Linked DNA regions of Ammoniphilus sp. CFH 90114. Each later gene encodes a partner of the first gene's protein in a complex. Links are inferred from orthologs where the notes say so. Each region holds a gene or a part of one and is shown in the gene's direction. Other genes may lie near its edges.

Region 1 (8,105 bases):
AATTCCAGGGCGATGAATGTCATCATGAATGACGTCTCGAGATAATCCTTCATGACCAGCTAGAACCTCTAGATGCATGGTTTCAACGATTTCTTTTATCGATATCTTTTTCACCTCTACACCCCCTTGTAAACCGTATAAGGGTAGGTTTCCTCGAAGATTTACGTTTGATAAATAGAAAGAAGGCCCAGTTATCCGGGCCTTCAATAAGAGAGGTTAATTAAAGTAAAAACATGGCTACCACCGTTGTAACCGCAAGACCGATTACGACAGGTACAAGATTTCTTCTGGCTAAGTCAAAAGGACTTACGTTACAGATGGCAGCCGCGGGGATAAGCGCCCAAGGAATCAGTGTCCCTCCTCCAACCCAGATAGCAGCGATTTGCCCTAGGGCTGTAAGGGTAGCAATACCCGTTCCTATGGCCGCGCTAAAAAGCTGGGCAATGGAACCTGTGAGAGCGATACCCGAGAATCCTGAACCATCTAAGCCCGTAATGGCACCAACAGCCGTTAACGTGATAGCACTAACGGGAGCATTGAGTGGGACAACAGAAGCAAGGGCAACCCCCAAGTCATTGACAATCCCATGAGAGCTGGCGGGAAGCACATCTCCAATGATTTTCGTGATCCCGGAATCTCCGAGATAAAAGAAGGCAGCAATAGGAATGACGGGGCCGAAGACTTTAAAACCAAATTGAAATCCTTCAATAAAATAATCCGTTATTTTTTCCATTCGTTTCTCTTTATAGTGGAGGAGAGTGGCCATAATCAAGATGATAATGGCCGTCCCACCTACTAACGCCGTGGCATCTCCTCCTTGCAAGTCTAACATGACCATGGCTGCGACATCTAAAGCAAAGAAAAGGGGGATGACGAGGGCCATAAGCTTGATCCAACGGCTAGGGGTCGTGGTGCGTCGCTTACTTTGTAAACTTCGTAACTGGTCTTTGTCTACGGTAAGCAGTCCCTTCTTCATATCTCTACGAAGAAACCAAAAAGCCGTCACGGTGGTAACTACACCCATAACTAACACAAGGGGAACGCTTGCACTCACAACATCACCTACAGGAATACCTGCAGCCCCTGCAGTTAGAGTAGGAGCGCCTTGGATAACAAAATCTCCTGACAAAGCGATACCGTGCCCAAAGAGATTCATAGCCATGGCGACGCCAAGTGCTGGTAAGCCGACTCGAAGGGCAACCGGGAGTAGGACAGCACCGATGAGAGCTACGGCCGGGGATGGCCAGAAAAACCAAGAAATAAGCATCATAACAATACCAATGACCCAATAGGCCAATCCCGGTGATTTAATCAGTCCTGCCACTGGACTAATCATGATCTCATTAATGCCTGAGTCCGTCAGAATCTTACTCATGGCTACGATTATACTGATTACGAGGATGGTACCTAGCAGCTCCGTAATGGCAAAGACAAAGCTGTTAAACACAGTACCCACAGATTGACTAATGGTACCTGTAGCAAGAAAACCGATAGTTAGAATTCCAACTATACAAGTTAACGTGGTATCTCGCCGCATAATCATGACTCCAATGATTAGCAAGACAAACAGGAGGTATACCCAGTGTAAAGGCAATAATTCGACACCCATAAAAAAGCCTCCTAAGATAGAAATGATACATACCTATTGAAAGGTTGTTATCAGCCTATGCTTAGGAGGAAAAAGAGTTCTTATTTTTTACTTTTTACTTTGACCGGTAAGTCCGTTTTTGTCATTTTCACAACGGTCACAGGGTAGGTAATGACGGAAGCCGCCATTCCCTGTGGCTTTTTCTCCTCATAAGTAATGACGAGTTTTCCATCACTATGTTGGACGTTGTCAATGATAACAGAGTAACCTGCTGATGGGCGCTGTCCCAAAGCAATGACAACATAGGTATGCCCATTTTTATGAATGACCTTAGATCCACCCTTCTGTTTCATTGATTTTGCGACATCATCCACAAACGCGGGGTACGGAGCTTTGAGTAACTCGAAGTTCACAGTAGCGTCCTTCCTTTCTTGTGTACCAGGTCCTGCAGCTTGGACGGTGCAGCCTGTAACAATGGCTAATGATAAGAGTAGACAAAAAATGACCTGCCAATTTATGTCTATGCCGAAACGCTTCATGAGAAACACATCCTTCCAATGATTCATTAAGTTTAGTATGAATTTTTTTCTTATAGGGTATCCGTGTTATAGTAGGAACAGTGAGGTGTTGAGGGTCATGTTATGGACAGAAACGGTTGGAATGCTTTCAGACCGAGTGAAAAAGCAAATTATACAAGAACATGGAGAATCAGGAGAAGATTTAAGCTTCGTCCTAGAGCCTGAATATATAGACCGGTGTTGGAAGGGACTTGCGGCGGACGAGCAAGATGTTATTCGATATTTTATAAGTGAAAAGGGGGAGGACTTTTTAACTTATCGCGAGATGGAGCAAGGGGATCCTCGTATCTCCACTGCAAGATTTCGCGTCGCGCTCACCCGTCTTCGACGATTAGGATTCATATTTACATTAAGACGATTGTGGGGAGAATTGGCCTATGTGATGCCACGCGAACTGTTAACCTTATTCCGGAGACAGATGGTTTCTGAAAACCTATCTTGGAAAAGGGGACGAACGCTTCCCGCCCCGACATCATATCACATTCTACAGGACATATTGCAAGCGTTAAATAATGTCAGATATCATCCGTTGGAGCTCACCAAAAAAGGTACAGTAAGCAAGAAAAGTATACGGCAGTTGTTTACTGGATTACAGATGGACAAGGAAATGTTCCCCTCATCCCTAAACCTCCCTCCCTGTCTTCCACCGTATGACAAGCATGAAGCGATTTTATTAGATTTGTTGTCTAGGTGGGAGCTTCTCGAAGTGAGAGAGGATGGGCTCCATTTGGGAAATGTTGATCGTTGGATTCAGAGAACCCATCGTGAAAATCTGATTCAATTTTGTGATCTGCTTTATGCCTATTTGGACTTGTCTCCACGCATGCAGTTTTATTGGGATATTACCTTCGGGTTAGAACGGAACCAAGTGTTCTCGGTAAGAAGCATCCTAGCTTCAATGAAGGAAGATGCTCCAACCTACGAATCTGTAGTTTCTCAGTGGATAAAGCCTCTAAGTCAAATGGGGATTATTCATTCCGTACAAATAAAGGATGACTCGTTATGGATGTGGAGAGAAGAGAACGAATGGCCGAATTCGCCTATATACGTGCAACCGAATTTTGAGATACTTCTTCCTGCTTTTTCATCTTTAAAGATCAAATGGGAGCTTCTTTCTTTTTGTTCCCTAGAAAAAAAGGAAGAAATGTGGAGTCTTGTTCTTACTCGCCAGTCTGTTCAGCCCTACTTTAGTGCAGGGAATACGGCGAACGAGTTACTAGCTCTACTGGAGCAGTACTCTGCTATTCCTTTGACTGACGCTATGAAGGAAGTCGTTTCTCAATGGGAGAAGGACTTTCAGCAAGTGTCTATCTTTGACTGCCGAATCATGCAGGTTAGCCATGCTGATTTAGCCCTAGAAATGGAGAGAATTCCAGCCATTTCTAGATTTATTCGGGCTAGGCTTGGAGAACGGGCCTTCATGATTCATGCGGTTGAGTTCGATCAGTTAAAGGATGAACTTGAAAAACGAGGATATCCGATTGGCTCTGTACAAGACCTTCTTGTCCATCAGCAGGAGCAGGAGATGTTGTCCTTACAAGTGTTTAAAACAGGTTTTCCTATATCCGTTGATTATAAGGTGGAAAGTGTTTTTCCCGAGCTCGAAGATGCCATACCAGGGTTACGTCAACTTCCCAAGATGTGGTTATCGAATTATTCAAGCTATCATGAGTCGACTCTCAGAGAACTGATACAGAAAGCAGCTCAGCTAAAGATGGAACTTCGGATGCAATGGAAAGGAAAAGAATATCGCCTGCACCCGGTTCAAGTGGTGAATAAAAATGGATATTGGCATGTACAAGGATTAGGCAACAGTAAGGAAGAGCAGGATATTAGACTCCAAGATATAGGTAATATTCAGATCCTATGGCCCTGAAGAAAATTGGAAGCGGCTGAGAAAGAGGCAAAGTGTCATTTTTTAAGGTATAATAGAAGAGAGATGAGGTGACTAATGACCGATGATTGCTCAAGAGCTTAACATCGTTGAAGTGCTGGGGACAGCGCAGGATATAGCAGATATGATTATGGCCTCTGAGGAGATGAAAGAATATCTAGAAGCCAAGAAGGCTCTAGCTCAAGATCAGGAGGCTCAAAATAAAATGGCCGGGTTTCAGCGGTTGAAAGAGGACTACGAAGAAGTTCAGCGCTTTGGGAAGTATCATCCCGACTATGATCGGGTAAATCGACAAGTTCGGGAGATGCGTCGAGAGCTTAAGTCTATTGCTACCATTGAAGCCTTCAAGAAGGCAGAGAGTATCTTAGATGATCTACTCTATCACGTGTGCCGCACCATTGCTGATGGGGTCTCGGAAGCCATTAAAGTCCCAAGTGATAATCCGCTCTACAATCTCGGTGGAGGCGGATGCAGCACAGGAGGCTGTGGGACAGGTGGGGCCTGCGGTTGCGGTTAAACCTGTGGAGGATTTCGGAGCACGCAGTCTTCCCCGCATTGTTTACCACAACAGAAGCTTTTGGCTAATGGGTACAGAAAACGAAAGCGATAGACATGGTTGTGCTTAAAGGTTCTAACATAGATTAATTCATAATGAAGTGATGTATCCATTACAAGTCGATCGGCCGTCTGAGTGATCAGGCGGCTTATTTCTTGCCATGTTTGAATGGATTGTACATATAAGAAAGGAATACCCGCAAGAAATCGCTGATCCACGCTAAGGATCAAAGGATGACTGCGTAAATCTTCCATAAATCGCTTTATCACTGTAGAACCCTCCCTTCTTTGGGAACTATAAGACGAATCATTATGCATTAGGTATTGCGCAAAATGATAATTCTGTCATAGGATGTAGTTAAAACGCTTGCGCAGAGATTGGGGACATGATACCATTTTTCTAGCGTGATTTCCAAGAGAAAACATTTTATCCCTGAATATGGGTATAAGGGGGTAGCTATGAGAGAGAGGCGAGTAGGTCTTGCCGTTTGGGTCAAGAGTAATAAGGCGGCCCGAAACTTGCGACGATACGGGAACATACACTATGTATCCCGACGATTGAACTATGTAAGTATGTACGTCAAGGCGGATGAAGTAAACCAGCTGTTGGAAAAAATTCAGCGACTAGACTTTGTAGTGAGGGTTGAACGTTCGCACCGCCATGAAATCCCAACAGAATACAAGAATTCCAAGCCGGATAAGGCGAAGGAATATGACTATAAGTTGGAGGAAAAGCGGATCGGACTCGTTGAAGAGATCGACCCAGCTAGAGTATTACAAATAAAATAATCTTTACTTTATGAAAAAACTCCTTTCTCGAGGAGTTTTCTTCTACTATTAGGGTAATTGGTTCCGTACGTTATACATATTCCAATGCAAATATTATGAAAAGTATTCTTCATAAATAGGATTTTGAGAGGAGATCTTTTTCGTGAAGCCATCAAGAAGACTACAGGCGCTTTCATCTGCTATTTTTACGGAAATGAATAAGAGAAAGCGAAAGCTTGAACAACAAGGAATGAAAGTGATTGATCTTGGGATCGGCAGTCCAGATCAACCCCCGGCTGCCCACCTCATTGAAGCGTTAGTGAATGGGGTTCAGAATCCCGATAACTACCGGTATCCTACCTCAGAAGGGAGTTTAGAGTTTCGTCGTACAGTAACCGATTGGTATGCTTATCGGTTCGGGGTTCAATTAAATGCCGATGATGAAGTTCTCTCTTTGATGGGATCTCAAGATGGACTAGCGCACTTAGCGTTGGCATGGATCGATGAAGGAGATGTTGTTCTCGTTCCGGATCCTGGTTATCCGATTTATGCGGCGAGTGTAACACTGGCAGGAGGAGAAATCTATACGATGCCACTCACTGCACAGAACGGTTATTTGCCCGACTTAGAAGCTATTCCTACAGAAATTAGGCAACGGGCAAAGATGATGGTCTTAAATTATCCTAACAATCCTCTAGCAGCTACAGCGGATGTTGACTTTTTCCGTCAAGTTGTGGAGTTCGCTAAAGAGTATGAGATCATCGTTGCTCATGATATGGCCTATTCTGAACTCGCCTTCGATCTGTATAAACCGGTGAGCTTCTTAGAAGTGGAAGGCGCTAAGGAAATAGGAATTGAATTTAACTCCCTCTCTAAGAGCTTTAACTTAGCGGGATGCCGTATTGCTTATGTTGTAGGAAATGCAGAGATCATCCGGCCGCTCGCCGTGGTGAAGAGTAATATTGACTATGGTGTATTCCTTGCCGTTCAACAGGTAGCGATAGAAGCCATGAGATCTGATATCAATGGTCATTTTGGCAACTCCATTGCGAAGACGTACGAGAGCCGCCGAGATGTGCTTGTGGATGGACTTAGCGAAATCGGATGGAACGTAGACAAGCCTAGGGCAACGATGTTCGTCTGGGCTAAGATTCCCGAAGGTTGGTCATCAGAAGACTTTGCTTTTACTTTGCTAGAACGTGCGGGGATCGTGGTGATACCAGGCAACGCCTTTGGCGTGGAGGGAGAAGGCTACGTCCGAATCGCATTAGTTGAAGAAGAGAATGTCCTGCGGGAAGTGGTTCAGCGGATCAAGGAATCGGGCATTGTAGGGTAAGCTGGGAGAGTTAAGGAGTTAGGCTGGGGCGCTAGGCAGGGCTTAGTCCAACTCTCGTACTAACAATAACAAATTGATGGACTTTTGATATGTGTGTAGCACCCCTATGTCTGGGGTGTTTTTTGTTGGAAGGCGGGTATTTGTTTTTTTTGACTTTTCAAGCTGAAACATCTACTATTCCTAAGGGGCAGGATTTCATCACTCCCTAAACGAATAATACGGGTGAAACGAAATAAAAGGAGTGATGCCAGTGAATGATGTTTCTTCTTATCTCTCTTATTTGTTAGAGGAAGCCGTGAAGAGAAGGGCGAGTGATATTCATTTAGAGCCCATGCCAGAAGGAATTCAGGTTCGATTGAGAATTGATGGCATAATGACTTTTCTTGAACAGAAAGAAGAGGCGTTAGGGCCACCGCTCATCTCAAGGTTAAAGTTAATGTCACATCTAGATATCGGGGAAAGAAGGATTCCGCAAGATGGAGGATTCTCCTGTCGCTTATACGATTCCGATATGGATATACGAGTTTCCACTCTTCCTACCATCTACGGAGAGAAAATGGTGCTTCGTCTTCTCACTCGAAAGCTCCCATTCGACGACTTGCCCTCCTTGGGGCTTGATGATTCACAGTGTCGAACCATTCGAAAAATTATTTGTTCTTCTCAAGGACTACTCCTCGCCACAGGTCCTACAGGTTCAGGTAAGACAACCACTTTATATACCATCCTTAAAGAAATCCACAATCAAGAACGTAATATTATTGCACTAGAAGATCCCGTCGAGTATCAAGTTCCAGGTATCAACCAAGTTCAGGTAAATGTTAAAGCAGGACTAACCTTTTCCTCTGGATTGCGCGCTAGCTTGCGACAAGATCCTGATGTTATCTTTGTCGGAGAAATCCGGGACAAGGAAACGGCTGAAATAGCAGTTAGAGCAGCTCTCACCGGCCATCTCGTCCTATCCACACTCCATACGAACGATGCCGCCAGTGCAATCACGCGTCTTCTCGACATGGGGATTGAACCTTATTTGCTCGCATCTGCTATGCGAGGTATTATTGCGCAACGTCTTATTAGACAGGTATGTTCTTGCTCTATGACTGAAGTTGGCTCGTGTTCCCTTTGCCATGGAACACGGTACTTTGGCAGGCAAGCCATTTATGAGGTGCTGCCAATTCAGGATGAGCTGTATCCTCTTATGATGAAGCGGGTTTCAGCCGCAGAGATTCGTGATTTTCTTCGTGTGCGAGGCTTTTGTAACCTGAATATGAAACTACGAGAAATGGTGAGGCAAGGGCTAACTACCATAAATGAATACCAAAGGGTCCTACTCGCAGATGTGGAATAACTATTGGTCGGATCGTCACATCGCGTTGTTAAGTCATAAGC
Region 2 (4,922 bases), on another replicon or contig:
ACTCACTGTGAAACCCTAGTTTTACTAAAGGCTGATTCGGAGGACGAAGCAGCGATACTAGCAAATCAATGGGGAAAAGAATATGAAGACGAGATATGGGAAACAGATGGGAAAAAAACGCGCTGGGTATATGAGCAGGTCCTTGATCTCTGGGAGTTGTTTGACGATGAGATTCGCTCTGGAACGGAGGTTTACAGCCGATTCTGGGCAACTCCTCCGTATGTTGAATAGTAAAACAAATAAAAAAGGATAGACGGCGAACGATTTTCCATTTAAAATAAATGTCGGAAAAAAAATATAGGCATAGGTGATACATATGGGTAGATATCAAATTTTATTTGAGACAACAGAAGGAAAACAAATCACCGGTCACATGCTGGCGAATAACCAAGAAGAAGCCAGAAAAAGAGCGGAACAAGATTTAAATGAAAAAAATGGATTGAAGAGAGTTATCGAAGTTAAAGAAAGATAACCAGCCAAGCAGTCACAATGAGGTGGCTGTTTCTTTTTTCTATAAAAATCTAAGGCTAGCGTACATAAGTTTTACTTTGACAAGTCATTTGTTATAATAGGGTAGTTAAAGTGTGAACAATAATAAAAATAATTATGTCCACTAACACGCTAAGGTGTTTCAGATAAATGCGAGAACGTCTTATTCCATAAGGAGTGATTTGATGTCTGACAAGGATTATAGCCAATATTTCCAAACGACGTACAATGGTGAATCTAAGAAGAAAAAACCAAAAACAGCAGAGGATGTTGGATACTTCCAAAAAGAAGCTAAACGTCGTGGGAAAGAAGAAATAATGGTCGTCAATTTTGACCCTATACCTGATGAACTTAAGGAACTGGGCAAGGATAAAACGTACTGCCTTGTAACATTTGGATGTCAAATGAATGAACATGATAGTGAAACGATTGCCGGTATTCTCGAGAACATGGGATATACCTCTACGGATAATGAGCGTCAGGCTGATATAGTGCTTTATAACACCTGTGCGATCCGTGAAAATGCAGAAGACAAGGTTTTTGGTCATCTTGGAGCGCTTAAAGCGGTTAAGTTAGAACGGCCCGAGATGATTATTGGCGTTTGTGGATGTATGTCTCAAGATGAGTCTGTGGTCAATCGCATTCTACAGAAGTATCAACATGTCGATTTGATTTTTGGAACACATAATATCCACCGTCTTCCTATTCTCTTAAGAGACTCCTTATATAGCAAGGAAATGGTCGTAGAGGTATGGGCCAAAGAAGGAGACGTCATAGAGAACATGCCCAAGGTGCGTGAGGGCGGACTAAAAGCATGGGTCAACATTATGTACGGCTGTGACAAGTTTTGTACGTATTGTATTGTTCCTTATACAAGAGGAAAAGAACGTAGTCGTTTACCGGAAGATGTTGTTTCCGAAGTAAGAGAACTAGCGAGACAGGGTTATAAGGAAATTACATTGTTAGGACAGAATGTTAATGCTTATGGTAAGGACCTAACCGACCGCAACTACCTCTTTGGAGACTTAATGGACGATATATCCAAGATTGACGTCCCTCGAGTACGTTTTACTACGAGTCATCCGCGTGATTTTGATGATCATCTGATTGAAGTTCTTGCTAAGGGTGGGAATCTTGTTGAGCACATTCATCTTCCTGTTCAATCCGGAAATACGGAGATCCTCAAGAAGATGGCTCGCAAGTACACGAGAGAACAATACATGGAACTAGTCAACAAAATTAAGAAGGCCATTCCTAATGCTGTTTTAACTACGGATATTATTGTTGGTTTCCCGGGTGAAACAGAAGAGCAATTCCAAGATACCATTTCTATGGTAGAAGAGGTAAGATATGATTCTGCGTATACCTTCATCTATTCTCCTCGGCACGGTACACCTGCTGCAGGAATGGAAGACGATATTACCGAAGAGGTGAAGAAGGAACGTCTTCAGCGTCTAATGGAGGTTGTTAATCGTATTGCAAGAGAAAAGAATGAAGAACTGACGGGACAAGTCGTTGAACTCCTAGTAGAGGGAGAATCAAAGAATAATCCTAATGTTTTATCCGGAAGAACTCGAAGTAATAAATTAGTGCACTTTGTAGGACCAAAGGATTGTATCGGTAAGTTTGTCCATGTTAAAATTACAGAGGCTAAGACATGGACATTATATGGGGAACTTATGACGAAGGTGGAGGTTTAAGATGGGGATGGGGAACGAACAACAAGTTATTAATCAATCAATTATCGTAGATAAAGCGAAGGAACTAGCGGACATTATCGCAAGATCCAATGAAGTGGAATTCTATAAAAAAGCAGAACAACAAATTAAAGGCAACGCTAAAATACAGGAGCTTATCAGTGCCATTAAGAAAAAGCAGAAAGAAGCGGTCGCATTAGAACATCTAGGTCGCACGGAACTCATTAAAAAAGTGGAAGCTGAAATTGACCAACTTCAGCAAGAACTTGATGAAATTCCTGTTGTGGCAGAATTCAAACAAACCCAATTGGATATAAACGATCTATTGCAAATGGTAACGAATGTAATTGCAAATACAGTATCCCAGAATATCATCGTATCGACTGGCGGGGATCCGCTAAGCGGTGAAACCGGTTATCCGAAAGCTGGAGCCGGGGATCACGATGACTGTGGTTGCTGCTAATAGGATAATTAGAGAGTGCTCTTATGAGCGCTCTCTTTTTCTTTTTCCTCTGTTTAAGAAGTAAGAACGCTAGACGAATGACCTGCATAGGCTGAAGTAAACATAGAAAAATGTTCAAGGTTTGGAAGTACGTTTGTGAATTCACTTTTAACAAAGTGAATCTTGCACCCTAGACGAATGTCCTGCATACAAATGTACTGAAAAGCAGTATGGAGGAGGTAAAAACATGCCGAGTACAGATAAAGAAATGCAGTGCCGTGAAATTATTACAAAAGCGGTCTGTGGAAAAGGTCGTAAGTTCTCTCAAAGAACCCACACCCTTACCCCTAAGCAAACCCCTTCCAACATCTTGGGATGCTGGATTATCAATCACTCCTTCGATGCGGATAAGGTAGGTGACGTGATCGAGGTTTCGGGTTCCTATGATATTCAAATCTGGGTATCATTTAACAACAATACGGATACGGCAGTAATCAAGGAAAATGTTTCGTTCGTTGAGAATGTTCCTCTGTCCTTCTATGACAACAATTGCCGTGGGAAGCTCGAGGTTCACGCTCAAGCAACCCAGCAACCGAACTGTCTCGAAGCGCGGATTTCTGCAGGCGGAGACATTGTTGTAAGAGTGGAGAGTGAATTTGCAGTAGAAGTCATCGGTGAAACCAAGTTATGTGTTGTCATTTGCGATAGTTGTGATGATGGCGACAAGGATGTCGACTTCGAAGATCTTGAAGATGTGGAAGACTTCGATGATCTTGATGGATTAATCGATGACCTTGATTAAAAAAGGTTAGGGAGGGTGAACCTCCCTTTTTGTTTTCTTGTTGTATACCCATTTAATTTTTGATTCGCACCCTCTTGGAATAGGCGCATATGCTGATATGGAGCTATTGCGGTATTCTTGGCATTGAGGACCATCCCTTGATGTTGGAGAAAGGAAGAGTTGAATGTCAGCATTCTTGATATATTCTAAGCAGAACTCATTGGCGCCATTACTGTCTCTCCTGAAGATCCCGAGTGGTACCACTCTGACCAATGAAGATGCGGATGTTGTCATCCAATGGGGAGGTAATTCCTTTACGGCACAGGATCCTTCCAGACATGTGCTAAATGGAGCAGAAGGGTTAGCCAACGTATCTAACAGGCGACTTATGCTGGATATGTTGAAGTGGAATGGGATTCCCACAGTAGACAGTAATCAGCGTTCTTCCAAAGTGTCTACAATCAGGAGGTATTTCGTTACCGTTTTTCAGCAGCAAGAACTTGCTCTCTTCCGATCACGTGGTCGAAAAGTATGGTTGACCAATGAAATTTCCGCCAGTACGGATGATTCATATGAAGAAATTCCAATGAATCGAAGCGTGAGAGAAGTACGTAAGGTTCTTCGCTTAGCTGTTCGCAGTCTGTATTCGGTTGGGTTGGACTTTGGTGGTGTACTGATTGCGATCGGCCTTAATGGGGGTATGCAAGTTATTGATATTACACCTACCCCTAGATTAAATGGAGATCTAGCCCAAAAATTTGCTAACGCCATACATGAGTATGTAGCCGTGTATAGCAGGAAACCTAAACCTGTTACCCTCGGTGCAGATCCTGAATTTGTATTGAGGAACAAAACGAGCGGTAAAATGGTGTTGGCCTCCCGTTACTTTGGTAAGAAAGGGAAAGTGGGATGCGATCATATATGGCTTCGCAGTGATCAAACAAGAAAACAGCTGCCTCTAGCGGAATTGCGACCAGATCCCACTCAAGACCCAAGGCAACTAACAGTGAACCTATATAAGACCATGCTCTTCGCTGAAAAGAAGATAGGAAACTCCTCCATTGAATGGTTGGCAGGAGGCATGCCACTAAAAGGTTATCCTATCGGTGGGCATATTCACTTTAGTCGAGCACCCGTGAATTCTTCTTTTTTACGAGCTTTGGATTCATACTTAGCCCTTCCTCTCATGTTAATTGAAAATCATCATTCCCTCAATCGTAGACCTAAATATGGTTTTCTTGGGGATTTTAGGAAACAATTTCACGGTGGTTTTGAATACCGTACACTCCCAAGTTGGCTAGTTTCTCCCCGAGTGACCAAAGGAGTTTTGGCCTTAGCCAAACTCATTGCGGAATCCTATACTGAACTTCATCAGCTGCCGGTTCTAAATCCCACCGTTCAGAGAGCATTTTATGAAGGGAATAAAGACATTGTATTAAGTGCCGTACATTCTGTTTGGGCAAAGTTGGAGAAAACAAATGATTATTCGAAATACCAACATTATATAAATCCA

What was found.
Region 2: the proteins of EIZ39_RS05645 (region 1) and EIZ39_RS03015 are in contact, whole or in part, in a crystal structure (PDB 6PRK), measured with the Bacillus subtilis proteins. The link is inferred for Ammoniphilus sp. CFH 90114 from one-to-one orthologs.

Annotation. Positions count from the first base shown.
Region 1 is NZ_SDLI01000002.1:198,086-206,190, forward strand. Bases 3,163-5,850 are described here. They hold EIZ39_RS05645 (YlbF/YmcA family competence regulator), read left to right. Parts: upstream 3,163-4,124; coding sequence 4,125-4,577; downstream 4,578-5,850. Other genes in these bases: EIZ39_RS05640 (helicase-associated domain-containing protein), read left to right, coding at 3,163-4,042; EIZ39_RS05650 (hypothetical protein), read right to left, coding at 4,574-4,885; EIZ39_RS05655 (YlbG family protein), read left to right, coding at 5,075-5,404; EIZ39_RS05660 (LL-diaminopimelate aminotransferase), read left to right, coding at 5,547-5,850. Also shown: hprK (HPr(Ser) kinase/phosphatase), read right to left, coding at 1-114; EIZ39_RS05630 (hypothetical protein), read right to left, coding at 221-1,609; EIZ39_RS05635 (protease complex subunit PrcB family protein), read right to left, coding at 1,690-2,127; more of EIZ39_RS05640, read left to right, coding at 2,225-3,162; more of EIZ39_RS05660, read left to right, coding at 5,851-6,719; EIZ39_RS05665 (GspE/PulE family protein), read left to right, coding at 6,964-8,064; EIZ39_RS05670 (type II secretion system F family protein), read left to right, coding at 8,054-8,105. UniProt on the Bacillus subtilis protein: Regulates sporulation prior to stage II. Positively controls the competence regulator ComK at a post-transcriptional level. May modulate the translation, stability or activity of ComS. May work together with YmcA to regulate community development.
Region 2 is NZ_SDLI01000001.1:574,989-579,910, forward strand. The notes cover bases 1,053-3,919. They hold EIZ39_RS03015 (YlbF/YmcA family competence regulator), read left to right. Parts: upstream 1,053-2,190; coding sequence 2,191-2,649; downstream 2,650-3,919. Other genes in these bases: miaB (tRNA (N6-isopentenyl adenosine(37)-C2)-methylthiotransferase MiaB), read left to right, coding at 1,053-2,189; cotE (outer spore coat protein CotE), read left to right, coding at 2,876-3,430; EIZ39_RS03025 (putative amidoligase domain-containing protein), read left to right, coding at 3,594-3,919. Outside these bases: EIZ39_RS03005 (DUF4288 domain-containing protein), read left to right, coding at 1-231; EIZ39_RS26345 (hypothetical protein), read left to right, coding at 317-472; more of miaB, read left to right, coding at 675-1,052; more of EIZ39_RS03025, read left to right, coding at 3,920-4,922. UniProt on the Bacillus subtilis protein: May work together with YlbF to regulate community development.